DNA from 4 places in the Rhizobium sp. BK176 genome. Region 2 is predicted to be linked to each of the others. Evidence: predicted binding sites of a transcription regulator. Region 2 holds the regulator's gene; each other region holds the start of a gene.

Region 1 (4,066 bases), on a different contig from region 2:
TACGCCGCGCTGGTGGGCCTGTCGCTTTCGTCGATCTTTCTGGTCTACACACAGTCGAGCATCACGCAGACGTTCTTCGTAACGGCCGCTTCCTTCGGTGCACTTTCGCTCTATGGTTACACGACCAAGCGTGATCTCTCTGCAATGGGCTCGTTCCTGATGATGGGTCTCTTCGGCCTGATTATCGCGTCGCTCGTGAACCTCTTCCTGGCATCGTCTGCCATGCAGTTCGCGATCTCCGTGATTGGCGTGCTGATCTTTGCGGGCCTCACCGCCTACGACACGCAGCGTATCAAGGAACTGTACTACGAAGCAGACGGCGCAGATGTTGCCGGCCGCAAGGCGATCATGGGCGCACTGACCCTGTATCTCGACTTCATCAACCTCTTCATGTTCCTCCTGCAGTTCATGGGCAACCGCAAGTAAGGAACAGAGGCATATCGAAAAAGGCGGCTTCGGCCGCCTTTTTTGTTGCTAGGTCGTCCGCAGAATGATTTTTGGAGGGGTCCTTTAGTCAACGCCGGCCGACCGAATGCCCATCTCCCTCCGCGACGCTTCCCCATCCGACCTCACTGCTATTACGACGATCTATCGAGAATCCGTTCTGAATGGTGTCGCAAGCTATGAGCTCGTCCCGCCCGAACAGGACGAGATGGCGGCGCGATTTTCCGCCATCACGGGTCAGGGCTATCCGTACATCGCCGCGATCGACGAGGGTGGCAACCTGCTTGGTTATGCCTATGCTTCGGCTTTCCGTACACGACCGGCCTATCGTTGGATGGTGGAGGATTCCATCTATCTTGGGCCTGAGGCACGCGGCCGGGGAATCGGAAGACTGCTGCTTACCGAACTTATTCAACGCTGCAGCGATCTCGGCTTTCGTCAGATGGCCGCCGTCATCGGTGGCGCACATCCGGCATCAATTGCCCTGCATCGCGCGTTGGGTTTTGAGGATACGGGTCGCCTGAAAGCGACAGGCTACAAACACGGACGCTGGCTCGACACGATGATCATGCAACGTGCCTTGGGCGAGGGCGCAGCCTCGGACCCGGATGCTTCGACCTATCCCGGCACCCTCTTCAAAGCCTGAGTCGCTTACTTCTCGACCAGCTTCAAAGCCTTGTTGAAGACCTTCAAGACCTGCTGTAACTCGTGCCCGCGCTTCAGGATGACGCCGTGGATGTTGGTAACGGAGTAGGCGCCCTGCTTGGTTGCAAGCTTCGGATTCTTCTCAATGCGAAAGAGCGGCATTTCGCCCGATCGCTTGAAAACCGAGAAGACCGCGCGGTCCTTCAGATGATCGATCGCATAGTCCCGCCACTCTCCCTCGCCGACCATGCGGCCATAGATCCAGAGAATCGCATCGAGTTCGCGCCGGTGGAATGTGACCGGAGCGGGATCCTTGCTCTGCTTGTATTCCTTGAGATCCACGACGACTGAGGAACTGCTCTCGGCTGACCGGCTTTCGCCGCGCCGCAAATCCGGCTGATCTGTCATCAGTCTCCCGGTGCCTCCACTCGTGACAGGTAAATGACAGTTTGCCTTAGCGTTTACAAATTGCAAGCAGGCGATCAGTCACATTAATCATACTCTGTGCAATCTCCCGAGCGCCGCAATTCAGTCAAAACAGCGCCTCATTTGCAAGGGAAATTCCCTCACGACTGCGCCGCGGGCCCGTTCGGACCTACGTCGCACCCGATTCGTGCATGATCTTTGCCTGATTTTATAGGCATAAAAGGTCGTGCGTGAGTTTGGCGCCAGCGCGCCAAAGGGCCCGGCTGACCGTATCGACCTTAACCCCAGCCCCGAATACGATCAGCCGGGCCGCCCCGTTTTCCATCCACAGAAGCAGATGAAACGGCTAGATGTTCTTCCCGGCCATGACGACCGTCGCTCCGAGAATCGCGGATGGATTGCCATCGGCGGTGGAGGATTGAAGTAGAATCGCGCAGCCCTCGAGGTCCGGCTTCTGCATCACGCTTGCCGGCAGCGTCAAGCTTGTTTCCTTGCCTTCCCACATACCGACCGTCTCCACATCGGCAACGCTGTTCAGGTAGGCAATCTTCTGGCCGCTGTTCTCGCCCTTCTCGACGTCGATGGTCTTCTCACGGTTGAAATAGACCATGACGACATTGGCCTTGCCTTGCCCTGCCCCGATCTTGATCTCGAGTTGGTCGCCGCGCATCTCGGCCTTCACCGGCACGGAAAGGCCCATCCCTTCGGCTGCATAGCCGTCGATCTTCTTGTTGATCGCACCGAGGTCAGCGCCGGCCACATGGTCGCGGCCGTTGATGATGACCTGCGGCGTATAGACATTGGCGCGACCCATCGTCTGCGCGTAGCCATACTGCCGCTCCGTGTTTTCCTTCGAACTCAGCGTGTCGGCCCAGCCCATGTAATTCCAGTAGTCGACGTGATAGGCGAGCGCAATAACCCCGCCAGCCTCGACGATCTTGCGAAAAACCGCATCAGCTGGAGGACACGAAGAGCATCCCTGCGAGGTGAAGAGTTCGACCACACCTTTCGGCGCATCCTGGGCAAAAAGCGGGCCGGCAAGCGCCACAGCTGCAACCACAGAAATCAAAAACCTCGCGGACATTCACTGCACCTTTTTCTTCAGTACCTGCCGCCGAGTTTCGCCGCAGGTTCCGATATCTGAGCGTAGAGATAGTGGTTCTCGATCGAAACGGAAAGTCACGAACGGGTGAGACAGGCTTCGAGGAAGTCAAGCTGAAACACATCGTCGTGAGCGCGAATTTACCGCCTCGCGTTCAAACGAAAACCGCCGGAAATCTCTTTCCGGCGGTCATTGTCATGGAAGTCTGTTAACAATCAGGCAGCGAGATCGCGCAGAACCGTCTGCAGGATGCCGCCGTTGTTGAGGTAGATCACTTCGTCGAGCGTATCGACGCGCGACAACAGCGGAACTTCCTTCACGGTGCCGTCGCCGTAGGTAATCTTGGCAATCTTCTTTTCGCGCGGCTTGATGTTCTCAAGGCCCTCGATGCTGACGATTTCGTCGCCCTTCAGGCCGAGGCTTGCCCAGGTCGTGCCCTCTTCGAAGACGAATGGGATGACGCCCATTCCGACCAGGTTCGAGCGGTGAATACGCTCGAAGGACTGTGCAATGACCGCCTTCACGCCAAGCAGGTTGGTGCCCTTCGCTGCCCAGTCGCGGGACGAGCCGTTGCCGTACTCGACGCCAGCAAAGATGACGAGCGGAACGCCCTCGGCCTTATACTGCATAGCCGCGTCATAGATCGATTCCTCTTCCTTCGACGGATAGTGGATGGTGTAGCCACCTTCCTTGCCGTTCGGGCCGAGCATGTGGTTGCGGATACGGATATTGGCGAACGTGCCACGCATCATGACTTCATGGTTGCCGCGACGCGTGCCGTACTGGTTGAAGTCAGCGACGCCGACATTGTTCTCGAGTAGGTAAGCACCGGCCGGAGACGCAGCCTTGATCGAACCGGCAGGCGAAATGTGGTCGGTGGTGATCTTGTCGCCGAAAAGGCCGAGAACGCGAGCACCCTTGATGTCCGAAATACCCGAGCCGGTCTTGCCCATGCCCACAAAGTAGGGCGGGTTCTGCACGTAGGTCGACTTGTCATCCCAGGCGTAGGTCTGTCCGGCCGGCACTTTGACGGCCTGCCAGTTTTCATCACCCTTGAAGACGTCGGCGTACTTCGTTTCGTAAAGTTCGCGAGTGACGTACTTCTGGATGAAGTCCTGCACTTCGTGCGAGGTCGGCCAGATGTCCTTGAGGTAGACAGGCTTGCCGTTCTGGTCTTCGCCAATCGGCTCCTTGGTGAGGTCCTTCTGGACCGAGCCTGCGAGCGCGTAGGCAACGACGAGCGGCGGGGATGCCAGGTAGTTCGCCTGAACGTCGGGCGAAATACGGCCTTCGAAGTTGCGGTTGCCCGACAGAACGCCTGAAACGATCAGACCCTTGTCGTTGATCGTCTTCGAGATGGGCGCGGGCAGCGGGCCGGAGTTACCGATGCAGGTCGTGCAGCCGAAGCCGACGAGGTTGAAGCCGAGCTTGTCGAGGTCCGCCTGGAGG
Region 2 (4,066 bases):
CGCGGAGCGCCTTCAGGAACTCGTTGGTCGCCGGCCGGACGCCGCCTTCCCCCTGAATGGGCTCGATAAGGATCGCGGCTGTTTCGCTCGTGATGGCGGCACGAACGGCGTCGAGATCGCCGAAGGGAACCTGATCGAAACCGGGCGCCTTGGGACCGAAGCCTTCGAGATATTTCTCCTGGCCGCCAGCGGCGATGGTCGCCAGCGTTCGTCCATGAAAGGCGCCTTCAAAGGTGATGATATGGAACCGCTCGGGGTGGCCCTTGGAATACTGATAGCGACGCGCAGTCTTGATCGCGCATTCCAAAGCTTCCGCGCCGGAGTTCGTGAAGAATACCTTATCGGCGAACGTCGCATCGGTCAGACGCTTCGCGAGCGTTTCCTGGCCCGGAATCTCATAAATGTTGGAAAGGTGCCAAACCTTGTCGGCCTGCTCCTTCAGGGCGCCGACGACATGCGGATGACCATGGCCAACGGAGGTGACGGCCACGCCCGCACCGAAGTCAAGATATCGCTCGCCCGTTTCGCTGATCAGCCACACGCCCTCGCCTCGCTCGAACCGCAAGGGGGCACGAGAGTAGGTATCGTAAAGCGCGGCTTCAGCCATAGCGCGATCTCCTGTCATTGATCATCAGCGGCCGGACTCCGGCTAAGGAAGGCGGGCCTGAAAATTAAAAATGCCGCCTTTCGGCGGCGAGCAGCACTATTTACTTTTCGCACTGCAATGTCAACAAAACTGAGCTTTTGCTGCATGCGTCAAGCTGCCATCCCGAGGCGTCCGACCTATCAACAACTAATGTTGCAGAAATGACTCTGCCGTCCAGCAAGTTGGGGAAAACTCCAAATTCGATTCGCCGGGATTCAACCGACTCTTGTCACGGAGTCAGCCTCACACTAGGTTAAAACTCAATTACTAGACTGCATGCGGCGGAACTAGTCACCAAAATCGAGCAAGCGTTTCTTGCCTCGGATACGTCCGGGGCAACGGTGAAGGATTCTGCCTACACCAACGCTAATAAGGCGGAGACAGGGGCATGAACTGGACAGACGAGCGCGTTGAAAAACTGAAGAAGCTTTGGTCCGAAGGCCTGAGCGCCAGCCAGATTGCAGCACAACTTGGCGGTGTAAGCCGTAATGCCGTCATCGGCAAAGTCCACCGTTTGAGTTTGCCCGGCCGTGCCAAGGCCGGAGGCTCGACGACGACCGTCCGGACACCCAAGCGCACGACATCCGCACCGCGCGCTCCGAACTATGCATCTCGCGTCGCCACGCGCACCGTCACTCGCCAGCAGGGCGCGACGATGCTCAAGGAAGAAATCGAGATCGATGCGATCGAGGAAGTCCGTTATCGTCCGGCCGCAAACGTGGTCGTTCCGATTTCGCGTCGCCTGGGCCTGACGGAGCTGACCGAACGCACCTGCAAGTGGCCGGTCGGCGATCCGCTGAAGGACGACTTCCACTTCTGCGGCTGCGAGTCCCCGGACAACTCCCCATATTGCACGTACCATCAACGCATGGCCTATCAGCCGGTAAACGAGCGCCGTAAGGCCGCCAACCGGGTCGCTTGACCCGGAAGCCGGATAAGGACCAAAGAAAACGGGCCCTCGCGGGCCCGTTTTTCATTTGTGAAATTTTATGAAAGTCGCGCAGGCTTTCCGGGGAAAGCCTAGGCTTCCATTGAATATCCGGCGCCGCGAACGGTGCGGATGACGTCCTGCATGTTGGAGAAGTTCAGCGCCTTGCGCAGACGACCAACATGGACGTCGACGGTGCGTTCGTCGACATAGATGTCATGACCCCAGACGCCATCGAGCAATTGCGAGCGCGAGAAGACGCGGCCAGGGGACGCCATGAGGAATTCGAGGAGCCGGAACTCGGTCGGACCAAGGCGAACTTCGCGGCTCTTGCGATGAACGCGATGCGTCTCGCGGTCGAGCTCGATATCGCCGCACTTCAGGAGCGTGGAGAGCACTTCCGGTTTGGCGCGGCGAAGCATCGCCTTGACGCGAGCAACGAGCTCCGGCGTCGAAAACGGCTTGACGACGTAATCGTCGGCACCGGTGGAGAGGCCGCGAACGCGTTCGCTTTCCTCGCCGCGGGCCGTCAGCATGATGATCGGCAGGCGCTCGGTCTCCGGCCGCATACGCAGGCGGCGGCAGAGTTCGATGCCGGATACGCCAGGCAGCATCCAATCGAGGATCAGGATGTCCGGGGTCCGTTCCTGCAACCGGATCTCGGCCTCGTCGCCGCGCAGGATGGTATCGACCTCGAAACCTTCAGCCTCAAGGTTATAACGGAGAAGCACGCTCAGTGCTTCCTCGTCTTCAACGACTGCTACTTTTGGAATCATTCGTTTCGGTCTCCTGGGGGCGCGGTCGCGGAAGGATTATTCGGTGACAGCGCCGACGGTGTTGGCGGTATCGTCCTTCGGACGTTCGCCTTCCGGCTGAGCACCGGTGGCCATGTAGTAGATTGTCTCGGCAATGTTGGTGGCGTGGTCGCCGATACGCTCGATGTTCTTGGCGCAGAACAGAAGATGTGTGCAGCTGGTGATGTTGCGCGGATCTTCCATCATGTAGGTGAGCATCTCGCGGAACAGCGAGGTGTACATCGCGTCGATTTCCTCGTCGCGCTCACGGATCGACTTTGCCTTGTCGGCAGCGCGGCTCGTATAGACATCGAGGACTTCCTTGAGCTGGACGAGCGCCAGTTCGGAGAGGTGCTCAAGGCCGCGGGCAAGCTTGCGCGGGACGCCGGCGCTCTGCACGGCGATAACGCGCTTGGCGGTGTTCTTGCCAAGATCGCCGACGCGCTCAAGGTCAGCGGCGATGCGGATCGAACCCATGATCTCGCGAAGGTCGGCGGCCATGGGCTGGCGACGGGCGATGGTAACGATCGCCTTGTCACCAACCTCGCGTTCGGCGTGATCGAGGATCACGTCGTCGGAGATGACCTTCTGGGCCAGGGCCGTGTCGCCGTTGACAAGGGCGCGAACCGCATCCGAAACCATCTGCTCGGCCAGGCCGCCCATTTCCGAGATACGGCGCGTCAGAAACTTCAAATCATCGTCATACGCAGAAAAGATATGTGTCGATGCCATAGGGATCATCCTTGAATGTCGTGAGTGTTACCGTCGTCGGCGATCAACCGAAGCGACCCATGATGTAGTCCTGGGTGCGCGGGTCGTCCGGGTTGGTGAACATCTTGTCGGTGTCGTTCTCCTCGACGAGATTGCCGAGGTGGAACATGGCCGTGCGCTGCGAAACGCGGGCGGCCTGCTGCATCGAGTGCGTCACGATGACGATCGTGTAATTTTCGCGAAGCTCGTGGATCAATTCCTCGACCTTTGCCGTGGCGATCGGATCGAGAGCCGAGCATGGCTCGTCCATCAGGATCACTTCCGGGCTGACGGCAACGGCGCGGGCGATGCAGAGACGCTGCTGCTGACCACCGGAAAGGCCGGTGCCGGCTTCATGAACGCGATCTTTCACCTCGTTCCACAGACCGGCGCGCTGCAGGCTGACCTCGACGATCTGGTCCATGTCGGCCTTCGACTTGGCAAGACCATGGATGCGCGGGCCGTAGGCGACGTTCTCATAGATCGTCTTCGGGAACGGGTTCGGCTTCTGGAACACCATGCCGACGCGAGCGCGGAGCTCCACGACATCGATATCCGGATCGTAGATATCGTCACCATCGAGCGTGATCTTGCCGGTAACGCGGCAACCATCGATCGTGTCGTTCATCCGGTTCAGGCTGCGCAGGAAGGTGGACTTGCCGCAACCGGACGGGCCGATCAATGCTGTCACCGTGTTTTCGCGAATGTTCAGCTTCACATCGAAAAGCGCACGCTTTTCGCCGTAGTAAACCGAGACGTCCTGGCCGATCATCTTATAGGGAACGGTATTCATCTTCTGATCCAGCGCCTTCTCAACTGCTGCTTCCGTCAACATGTTCATAATGTCTACTCCGTTTACCAGCGGCGCTCAAAGCGACGACGCAAGAGAATGGCTCCGAAGTTCATGACGACCAGGAACAGGAGCAGGACGATGATGGCACCCGATGT
Region 3 (4,066 bases), on a different contig from region 2:
GATCGTGTTTCCACACGAGGAAAGTACGAGCAGAATTGCGAGGGCTGAGCCGATCTTGGCCATTATCGTCATTGCGAAATCCTTCTTTCTCAGTCGTCCGAGCGCGGGCGACTCCCGCCGCGCGAATTAAACCCCGGAGGAAGAAAAAAGGTCACCGCAAACTTGTCAAGCAGCAACAGCCTTGGCTTTTTCGGCAAAGGCAAAGCGGATGCTCTCGGCCACAGCGCGCATCGGGCCGTTCATCTGCGATGCAGTAAGCAGCCGGATGTCGAAGGAGCCGAGTTCGGGCAACCCTTCCTGCACGCCGAGGATCGTCATCTCGTCGGTGACATAGGAGCGCGGCAACGGCGCGATCGCGAGGTCGGAAACCACGGCCGCACGCTGCGCCATGGTGTGGCCACTGAGGAAAGCAACGCGATAGCCGCGCTTCATGCGCTCAAGTTGCGATATTGCCTCCGAGCGCCAGATGCAGCCATCCTCCCAGATCGAGATCGGCAGCGGCTCGCGACGGTGCGCCGTACCGCACTTGGCACCAGCCCATATCAGCCGCTCCCGAAACACGATCTCGCCATCCGTCGGCAAGGGGCGTGTCGCGCAGTTAATGAGTGCCAGGTCGAGGCGCTGCTCCTCCATCCGCTTCTTGAGGCCGATGCTCATGTCGATGGTGACATCGACCATGATGCTCGGGAAGCTTTCGGCGAAGCTTTTCAGAATGCTGGGCAGCAATCGCTCGCCGATATCTTCCGGCGCGCCAAGCCGAACCACACCGCTAAGCTCGGGCATGATGAAGCGCGAAACCGCCTCGTTCGACAGAGCGAGAATGTTGCGTGCGTAGGAGAGTAGCAGTTCGCCGTGCTGGGTCAGGCTGACCGAACGCGCATCACGAAGGAAAAGCGTCGCACCGAGCTGCTCCTCCAGCTTCTTGATCTGCATGGAGACAGCCGACGGCGTCCGATATACGGCTTCCGCGGCGGTCGAAAAATTGCCGGTCTCTGCGATGGCAACGAACGTCCTCAGGACGTCGTTATCAAGCAAAGGAATGGGACGGCGAAAGGGAATGCTCATCGTCACATCTTTCAATTTTTCTGAATTTGAATTCCATATCATTTTGTTTGATTGAAAGTCAACCCGACAGTACCCTTCGATCATGGCGGCTAAAACCGATGAAAGGAGGCCGCAATGAGCACTCTCAACGCAATCTTCGACATCTTCTACGCATTTAGAACGCGTCAGATCTCACGCCTGACACGCAATCGTACCCGAGATCAATTGGCGCGCCTGCCGAGACATCTGGCGGATGACCTCGATCTGCAAGCCTTGGGCATGACAGACCCTCGCTGAGCACTCGCTGGGCAACACCTTCAAAGACACCATGAAAGGTTCTAATATGCGCCCAGAGCGGTGGCTATGGAGCGCAACGATCATGGCTATAAATGATGCGTGTTTTCAAGGCGATATCCCTGCGGCTTACGACCGCTACATGGTACCGATCCTGTTCGACCCTTACGCGGCCGATCTGGCCCAGCGCCTGGCGTCGTTTCATCCGCACCGCGTTCTCGAGGTCGCCGCTGGGTCGGGCGCCCTTACGCGCGCAATATCGTCAGCGCTTCCGCACGCGGAAATCATCGCCACCGATTTGAACCAGGCGATGCTGGATGTCGCCGCACGGCGACACTCCGGAGGGCATGTCGTATGGCGCCAGGCCGACGCATTGAGCCTGCCCTTCCCCGATCAGACCTTTGATGCCGTCACCAGTCAGTTCGGCGTCATGTTCTTTCCCGACAAACACCGCGCCTATCACGAAATCCTTCGCGTGCTGAAGCCGAAAGGAACGTTTCTCTTCAACACGTGGGACACGGTCGAGAGCAACGATTTCGCAGCCGCCGTCAGGGCTGCAACAGACGCCGTGTTTCCGGGCGATCCGCCGGAATTCTTTCGACGGACGCCGCATGGCTATTTTGATGCCGAGACGATCCTATCCGAGCTCGAGCGCGCCGGTTTCCAGTCGGCGACCTTCGCAAAGGTCGAAAAGACGTCTCATGCATCCTCGGCACATGATGCAGCCACCGCCTTCTGCAGGGGCAGTCCGCTCCGCATGGAAATCGAAGCACGTCAGCCGAAGGTCGATGTCGTGGCACGCGTAGCGGAAGCGCTTGAGAAAACCTTCGGCAAGGGGCCGATCGAAGGGCGAATGTCGGCGTTTGTGTTCACCGCCGAGGCACCACGCCAAAACTAGCGGTGGGCGCGCCGAGAGGCAGCAGCCTGAACAATACCTTTGCGGTTCGGAACATCCGAACCGTAGCAACGTTCTTCCTGGGCAGCGCACCCTTTGTCGTTGCACTGACTGCGTTTCCCTCAACTGCAGTCACATAGGCCCGGCGCTGTCCAAACCAGCACCGGGCTTTGCTTGCGCCACCGGACACACCTTCACCCTTCGTATAATTCAGCAACACCTAATTTATAACTTGAAATCCCGGCTTCGGTCGCGATGATGCTTGCCGTCAGCTTAGGAGGGGATCGATGTCACAGTACCAGGAGACGCGGCGGTTCAAATGCACGGGTGACGCTGGAAATCCTTGCATCGTGATTGAGCAGATCAGGGTAGCGGATGAGACCATGTCCAGTCCCAGAACGGACTACATGACGGTAGACGGCGACGTCGCCAACCGCCTCGACAAGAAGCACTTCCTGATCCTGATGAAGGGCGAGATTGTCAAGGTTCAAAGGGCCCTGAGGAGAAAGCACTGAGTTCAGCGTTGGCAGCCGCTGGCATGACGCGCTAACAACTTGCTCCGATGCTCCTGTTAACTCCTCACAGAGCAACAGGCAGATGTCATCATCGCGTCATGTGACGATGATGTCTTAGCTCACCGGGCGCTGAGACTCGTTTTCATTCCGGCGCTGTTCACCGCTGGAATGACTGATGCTGTATATCATTGCCGTCGCCGGTGCCCTGTTGGCAGCCAATACCCTCAGCCTTGTTATCGCGGGATGGCGGATTCGATCCCGCCAAGACAAAACGCCAAGCGTTTCCGCCCGTCCGCCGGTCTCAATCGTGATACCCCTTCGCGGGGTGGAACAGTTCTCGCGGGAGACGCTCGAAAGTGCGCTGAGCCTGGATTGGCCCGACTACGAAATCATCTTCTGCGTTGCCGACAAGGCCGATCCGGTAATTGGCCTGGCTGAAGAGGCTCGCCGGGCGAAGCCGCTGACAAAGGCAACGGTCCTTGTTGGGGACGATCGCGTCAGCGCAAATCCGAAACTCAACAATTGTGTCAAGGGCTGGAACGCAGCGTCGCACGAATGGGTCGTGCTTGCCGATTCCAACGTTTTGATGCCCAGCGACTATCTCGCGCGCCTGATCGCTGCATGGCGGCCCGATAGTGGACTTGTCTGCTCGACGCCACTTGGCTCCCGCCCCACAGGGTTTTGGGCGGAGGTGGAATGTGCGTTTCTCAACACCCACCAGGCCCGTTGGCAATATGCAGGAGAGGCTCTTGGATTTGGCTTCGCGCAAGGCAAGAGCATGCTGTGGCGAAAGAAGACCCTCAACTCCCACGGCGGCATCCAGGCACTTGGGGCTGAGATCGCAGAAGATGCCGCGGCCACCAAGCTGGTGAACCGAATGGGCCTCAAGGTGCATCTGGTTGGTGGGCCGTTCGAGCAGCCGTTAGGAAGAAGAACCTTTCGCGAGATATGGGCGCGACAATGCCGCTGGGCGCGGCTGAGACGCGTGACTTTCCCGCATTTCTTCGCCCCGGAGATCCTGTTGGGCGTGGTTCCGCCCCTATCACTGTGCGTGTGCGCCGCGTTCGTTGTCGGTGCCAGTCTTTCCACCACAACTGTCGCGGTTTTGTGCGCAGCCTACATACCGGAACTTCTTCTTGCGGCCCGCAAGAATTGGCATCTCTCACCGATATCGCTCGTTGCAATGGTGACGCGTGATATCTTGTTGCCCGCCATCTGGATCAGGAGCTGGTTGGCCGGAAGCTTCGATTGGCGCGGAAACAGGATGGTGATCGGATCACACGAGTCTCGCCTCGAAGCCGGCGTCGCTGAACCAATT
Region 4 (4,066 bases), on a different contig from region 2:
GGAACGAGCCGGACTGTTTCAGGAGTTCGTCAACCAGTGTCGTCTTGCCATGGTCAACGTGCGCGATAATCGCGATGTTGCGAAGTGCCATATGTCTATATCTCTGAAGCTGGGGCGCCGCGCTGGGAGAAGGCGCCAATTTCATTTGGGCGGCTCATACAGTGTTTTTCGCGTTTGCGAAAGGGGGGAGGCCGGATTGCCTGCCATGCATGGACGTCAACTCGATATCTGCGGATCGAGCGTCGTCCGCCACAGCTCGGTATCGTTCCGATCCATCAGCCTCACGGTCAGTTGCTCGGTCTGCCCATCGATGTCGACAAGCCCGAAGAACTGCATGCCGGCCGAGGGCGGCAGGTTCTGCTCCGCACCGCCAGGTGCGGCTTTCATGAACTTCACCTGCGGCCCGAAAGTCATGTCGAGTTCCTGCTGACCATAGGTTCCGGAATGTAACGGACCCGCCACGAACTCCCAGAACGGCAGGAACTCATGGAACTTCGCCTTACCTGGATCGTAGTAGTGCGCAGCCGTATAGTGCACGTCGGCTGTCAGCCAGATCATGTTCGCTATGCCGGCATCGCGGATGAAGCGCAGCAGATCGGCAAACTCAAGCTCGCGACCGCGCGGGGCGCCATTGTCACCATTGGAAATCGACTCGCTGCCCGTCCGGTGACCGTAATCGTCCCAGATCACCAACCCGATCGGCAGATCGCAGGCGATGACCTTCCAGGTCGCTGTCGAGCGCACCAGCTCGCGCTTCAGCCACGCCACCTGCCGCTCGCCCAGAAGCCGACACTCCGGGTTTGGCTCGACATCCAGCCCATGACTGTTCGGGCCACGATAGGAGCGCAGGTCGATGAAGAAGACGTCGAGCAGTGGACCGTAGGACACCTTGCGATAAATCCGGCCCGGCTCATCGGCCACGTAACGAATTGGCGTCATCTCATGAAAGGCACGGCTTGCGCGGGATGCAAGCGTGGCGATCGATTTTTCCTTGTAGCGATCATCGTCGCGAAGGTCGGTCGAGGGCGACCAGTTGTTCAGCACCTCATGATCATCCCATTGATAGAACACCGGACAGACCGCGTTGAACGCCTTCACATGGTCGTCGAGCAGATTATAGGCCCACTGGCCACGAAACTGGTCGAGCGTCTGCGCAATGTCGCGCTTTGCTTCGGTGACGATGCGGTTCTTCCAGACACTACCGTCTCGTAGCCTGACCTCATCGGCAATGGGATTGTCGGCATAGATGGTGTCGCCGGAGTGGATCATGAAATCCGGCCGGTGGTAGGCGATCGTCGAATAGGTCCGCATCCCCTCGTCATCAATGCCCCAGCCCTGGCCGGCCGTATCCCCCGACCACGCAAAACGGATGTTGCGTTTACCCGCCGGCGCCGTGCGAAACTGTCCATGGATCGGCTCCGACAGATCGTTGACGTCCTGCAGGTCGGCCGCACGGAAGCGATAGAATATCTCCTGATCATCAGGGAGATTCTGGAGCAGCAACTTTCCCGCCAGATTGGTATCCGGCGTCACGTCAATGGGCGCGACGCGCACCGCATTGGCGAACCGGTCGCTCGTCGAATACTCGACATAGAGCCGTGCCGGCCGGCTCACCTGCGCCCAGACCACGCCCGAATTCGCATCGACATCGCCGGATTGCACGCCCGCAGTAAAGACTGGGCGACTGGACGAGCCGCGTGCGTAATAGGGCATCGCCAGCCCGGCCAGTGCAAATCCGCCAACGGCGCCCATGGATGAAAGGAAGCGTCGACGGGTCGTTTCAGTCAATGTCATGCCAAGGTCTATCCGGCTAACGGGAGGGCCGAACCTATGGCGGCTGTCATGTCATTCGCTTGAAGGTGGCATGACCGTTTTTCGAAACTTCAGCGACAGTTTTGTTACGAGAGCGCCGCTGGCGAGGCGCTATTCCGCCACCAATCCGCTGCGGCGAAGCAGCGTCAGCAGCAGAAGCGGCAAAAGCGTCGTGATGAGGATGGCGATGAAGGCCATCGCCATGCCGAGGCCAATCGACCCCTGCTCGAACTGCCGCCAGATGAAGGTGGCGATCGTCTGCATGCCGACAGGTGCGACGACGACCGAAGCCACCAGTTCGCGCGACGCAAGCGCAAAGACCAACAGCATTGCGGAAGCGAGGCTCGGAAAGACGAGCGGCAGGAGGATGCGGCGGAACGCAGTCACTCCGCTTGCACCAAAGACCCGAGCCGCGGCTTCCAGGCTGTCCCCGATCTGCTGGAATGCCGCCGTCGTGTAACGCACGGGCTGCGGCAGCAGGATGCAGCAATAGGCGAGAAGCAGGATAAATGCCGTGTTGTAGGGGGTCGCCGGCAGCCAGGGCATGTTCCAGGCAAGGATCAGGCCGACGGCAACAACGATGCCTGGCAGCGCATTCGGCAGGATCGTCATCGTGTCGATCGCCACGCGCCCGCGGATCTTCGTCTTGACCACAGTATAGGCGGCCAATACGCCGATGAGGCCGGTAATCAACGCCGTGCCGATGCCCAGCGAGAAGCTGTTGAGAAGCGCGCCCAGTGCACCGGCGCTGTTGTTGAAGACGGACAGGAAGTTCTCGACGCTGATGTTGTCGAGCGCCAGACCACCCGAGATCGTGCGCGACAGTGCGGTGAACAGGATCGAGAGCAGCGGCACGCCCGTCGCAAGGAAGGCGACGACGGCGAAGGCGATCATCACGGGAACCTTCATCGCCCCAAGCGGCCGCTTGTCCTTGGCAGCGGGTTTGCCGCCCACGGTCTGATAGGACCGCCGGGCAAGGATCCATCGCTGCAGCAGGAAAGTCAGCAGCGACATGACGACAAGCAGGATCGACAGGATCGCGGCCCCCGGCAGATCGATCGGCCAATCCGAGATCCGCAGGTCGATACCGGTGACCAGCACCTGGAAGCCGGCGCGACGACCAAGCGCTGCCGGCGTACCGTATTCCTCGATCGCTGCGGCAAAGACCAGCATCAGGCTGGCAACGAGCCCGGGCGCCGACAGTGGTAGCGTGATCCGAAAGAACGCCCGCGCCGGCGATGCGCCGAAGACGCGACCGACGTCCGCATAACGCGCACCAACAGCCTCGACCGTGCGCGATACTGCGAAATAGACGACGGGAAAAGTGTTGAAGGCCATGACCATGGTCATGCCGAACAGCGAAAAAAGAGAGGGTGCGAGGTTGAATCCCGCGATCTGCTGAAGATAGCCGCGCGGTTGCAACGTCATGATCCAGCCAAGTGTGGCGATGTAAGGCGGGATCATGAACGGAACGAGCAGCAACACATCCCAGAGCGGCGCGAGCGGGATGCGATAGAGCGCCCGAAACACGCCGAGCGGCACCGCCACCAGCGCCGAGGCCAGCACCACGCAACTGCCGAGCAGAATGGTGTTCCCGGCCATGCCAACAAGCGCGCTATCGAAAAGTGTCGCAACAAGCGAGGAGAAAGGGCCCGCGAACGAGCCCTGTCCGAGGTTGGGAAAGATGCCCTGAAGCACAACGGCGATGAATGGAACGCCGACGATAACGATCAACCCCGCGATCGCCAGCCAGGCGGCCGGCGCAGCGCCGCTACCATCGTTCGTCCTCATCGCCCTGTCCTTACTTGCCGCCGAACGTGTCGGTGACCTGCTTCAGCGTTTCCTTCCGCTTGCCGTAGACAGCAGCAGTGTCGTACTTCAGCAGCTTCAGATCGCTGATCAGCGGACGGCTTGCCGGAATGTCGCTACGAGCCGGCATCAGCATCTGGTCGGCAACAAGCTTCTGGCCTTCGTCAGAGAGCATGTAGTCGATGAACTTCTTCGCCTCATCCTGGTTCTTCGACCAGTTGAGGATCATGGCCGGACGCGGCGCGATAACAGTGCCGGATTCTGGGAAGATCACATCGATGTTCTCGCCCTTTTCCTTGGCATTGAGGGTGATGTAATCAACGGCGCCGAAGACGGCAGCCTTCGCACCCTGCAGAACCGGGTTCAGAGCCTCGGCATTGGCACCCGCGATGATGGCGCCGTTGTCCTTCAGATCCTTGAAGAGCTTGAAGTCATCCTGGCCGGC

The links. The regulator PhoB, encoded in region 2, activates phosphate uptake and scavenging genes when phosphate is short. The targets are predictions, from matches to a motif close to TGTCATNNANCTGTCAT.
Region 1: a site for PhoB is predicted at 1,520-1,536, ahead of FHT76_RS14180 (DUF2794 domain-containing protein). Genes of this name have one in related genera too.
Region 3: a site for PhoB is predicted at 2,832-2,848, ahead of FHT76_RS28855 (ceramide glucosyltransferase). Genes of this name have one in related genera too.
Region 4: a site for PhoB is predicted at 1,887-1,903, ahead of FHT76_RS14310 (alkaline phosphatase). Genes of this name have one in related genera too.

The regions. Positions count from the first base shown of each region.
Region 1 is NZ_JANUBV010000003.1:297,759-301,824, reverse strand. Features, by position in the region: gene FHT76_RS14190 (Bax inhibitor-1/YccA family protein) at 1-426, shown strand, start outside; gene FHT76_RS14185 (GNAT family N-acetyltransferase) at 533-1,090, shown strand; gene FHT76_RS14180 (DUF2794 domain-containing protein) at 1,096-1,497, opposite strand; gene FHT76_RS14175 (thioredoxin family protein) at 1,862-2,599, opposite strand; gene acnA (aconitate hydratase AcnA) at 2,833-4,066, opposite strand, start outside.
Region 2 is NZ_JANUBV010000004.1:247,154-251,219, reverse strand. Features, by position in the region: gene FHT76_RS16625 (aspartate aminotransferase family protein) at 1-607, opposite strand, end outside; gene FHT76_RS16620 (GcrA family cell cycle regulator) at 1,035-1,568, shown strand; gene phoB (phosphate regulon transcriptional regulator PhoB) at 1,667-2,350, opposite strand; gene phoU (phosphate signaling complex protein PhoU) at 2,387-3,100, opposite strand; gene pstB (phosphate ABC transporter ATP-binding protein PstB) at 3,144-3,959, opposite strand; gene pstA (phosphate ABC transporter permease PstA) at 3,974-4,066, opposite strand, start outside.
Region 3 is NZ_JANUBV010000013.1:63,497-67,562, forward strand. Features, by position in the region: gene FHT76_RS28830 (entericidin) at 1-72, opposite strand, end outside; gene FHT76_RS28835 (LysR family transcriptional regulator) at 166-1,107, opposite strand; gene FHT76_RS28840 (hypothetical protein) at 1,180-1,341, shown strand; gene FHT76_RS28845 (class I SAM-dependent methyltransferase) at 1,424-2,236, shown strand; gene FHT76_RS28850 (hypothetical protein) at 2,521-2,748, shown strand; gene FHT76_RS28855 (ceramide glucosyltransferase) at 2,924-4,066, shown strand, end outside.
Region 4 is NZ_JANUBV010000003.1:323,472-327,537, reverse strand. Features, by position in the region: gene typA (translational GTPase TypA) at 1-91, opposite strand, end outside; gene FHT76_RS14310 (alkaline phosphatase) at 217-1,794, opposite strand; gene FHT76_RS14305 (iron ABC transporter permease) at 1,924-3,603, opposite strand; gene FHT76_RS14300 (ABC transporter substrate-binding protein) at 3,614-4,066, opposite strand, start outside.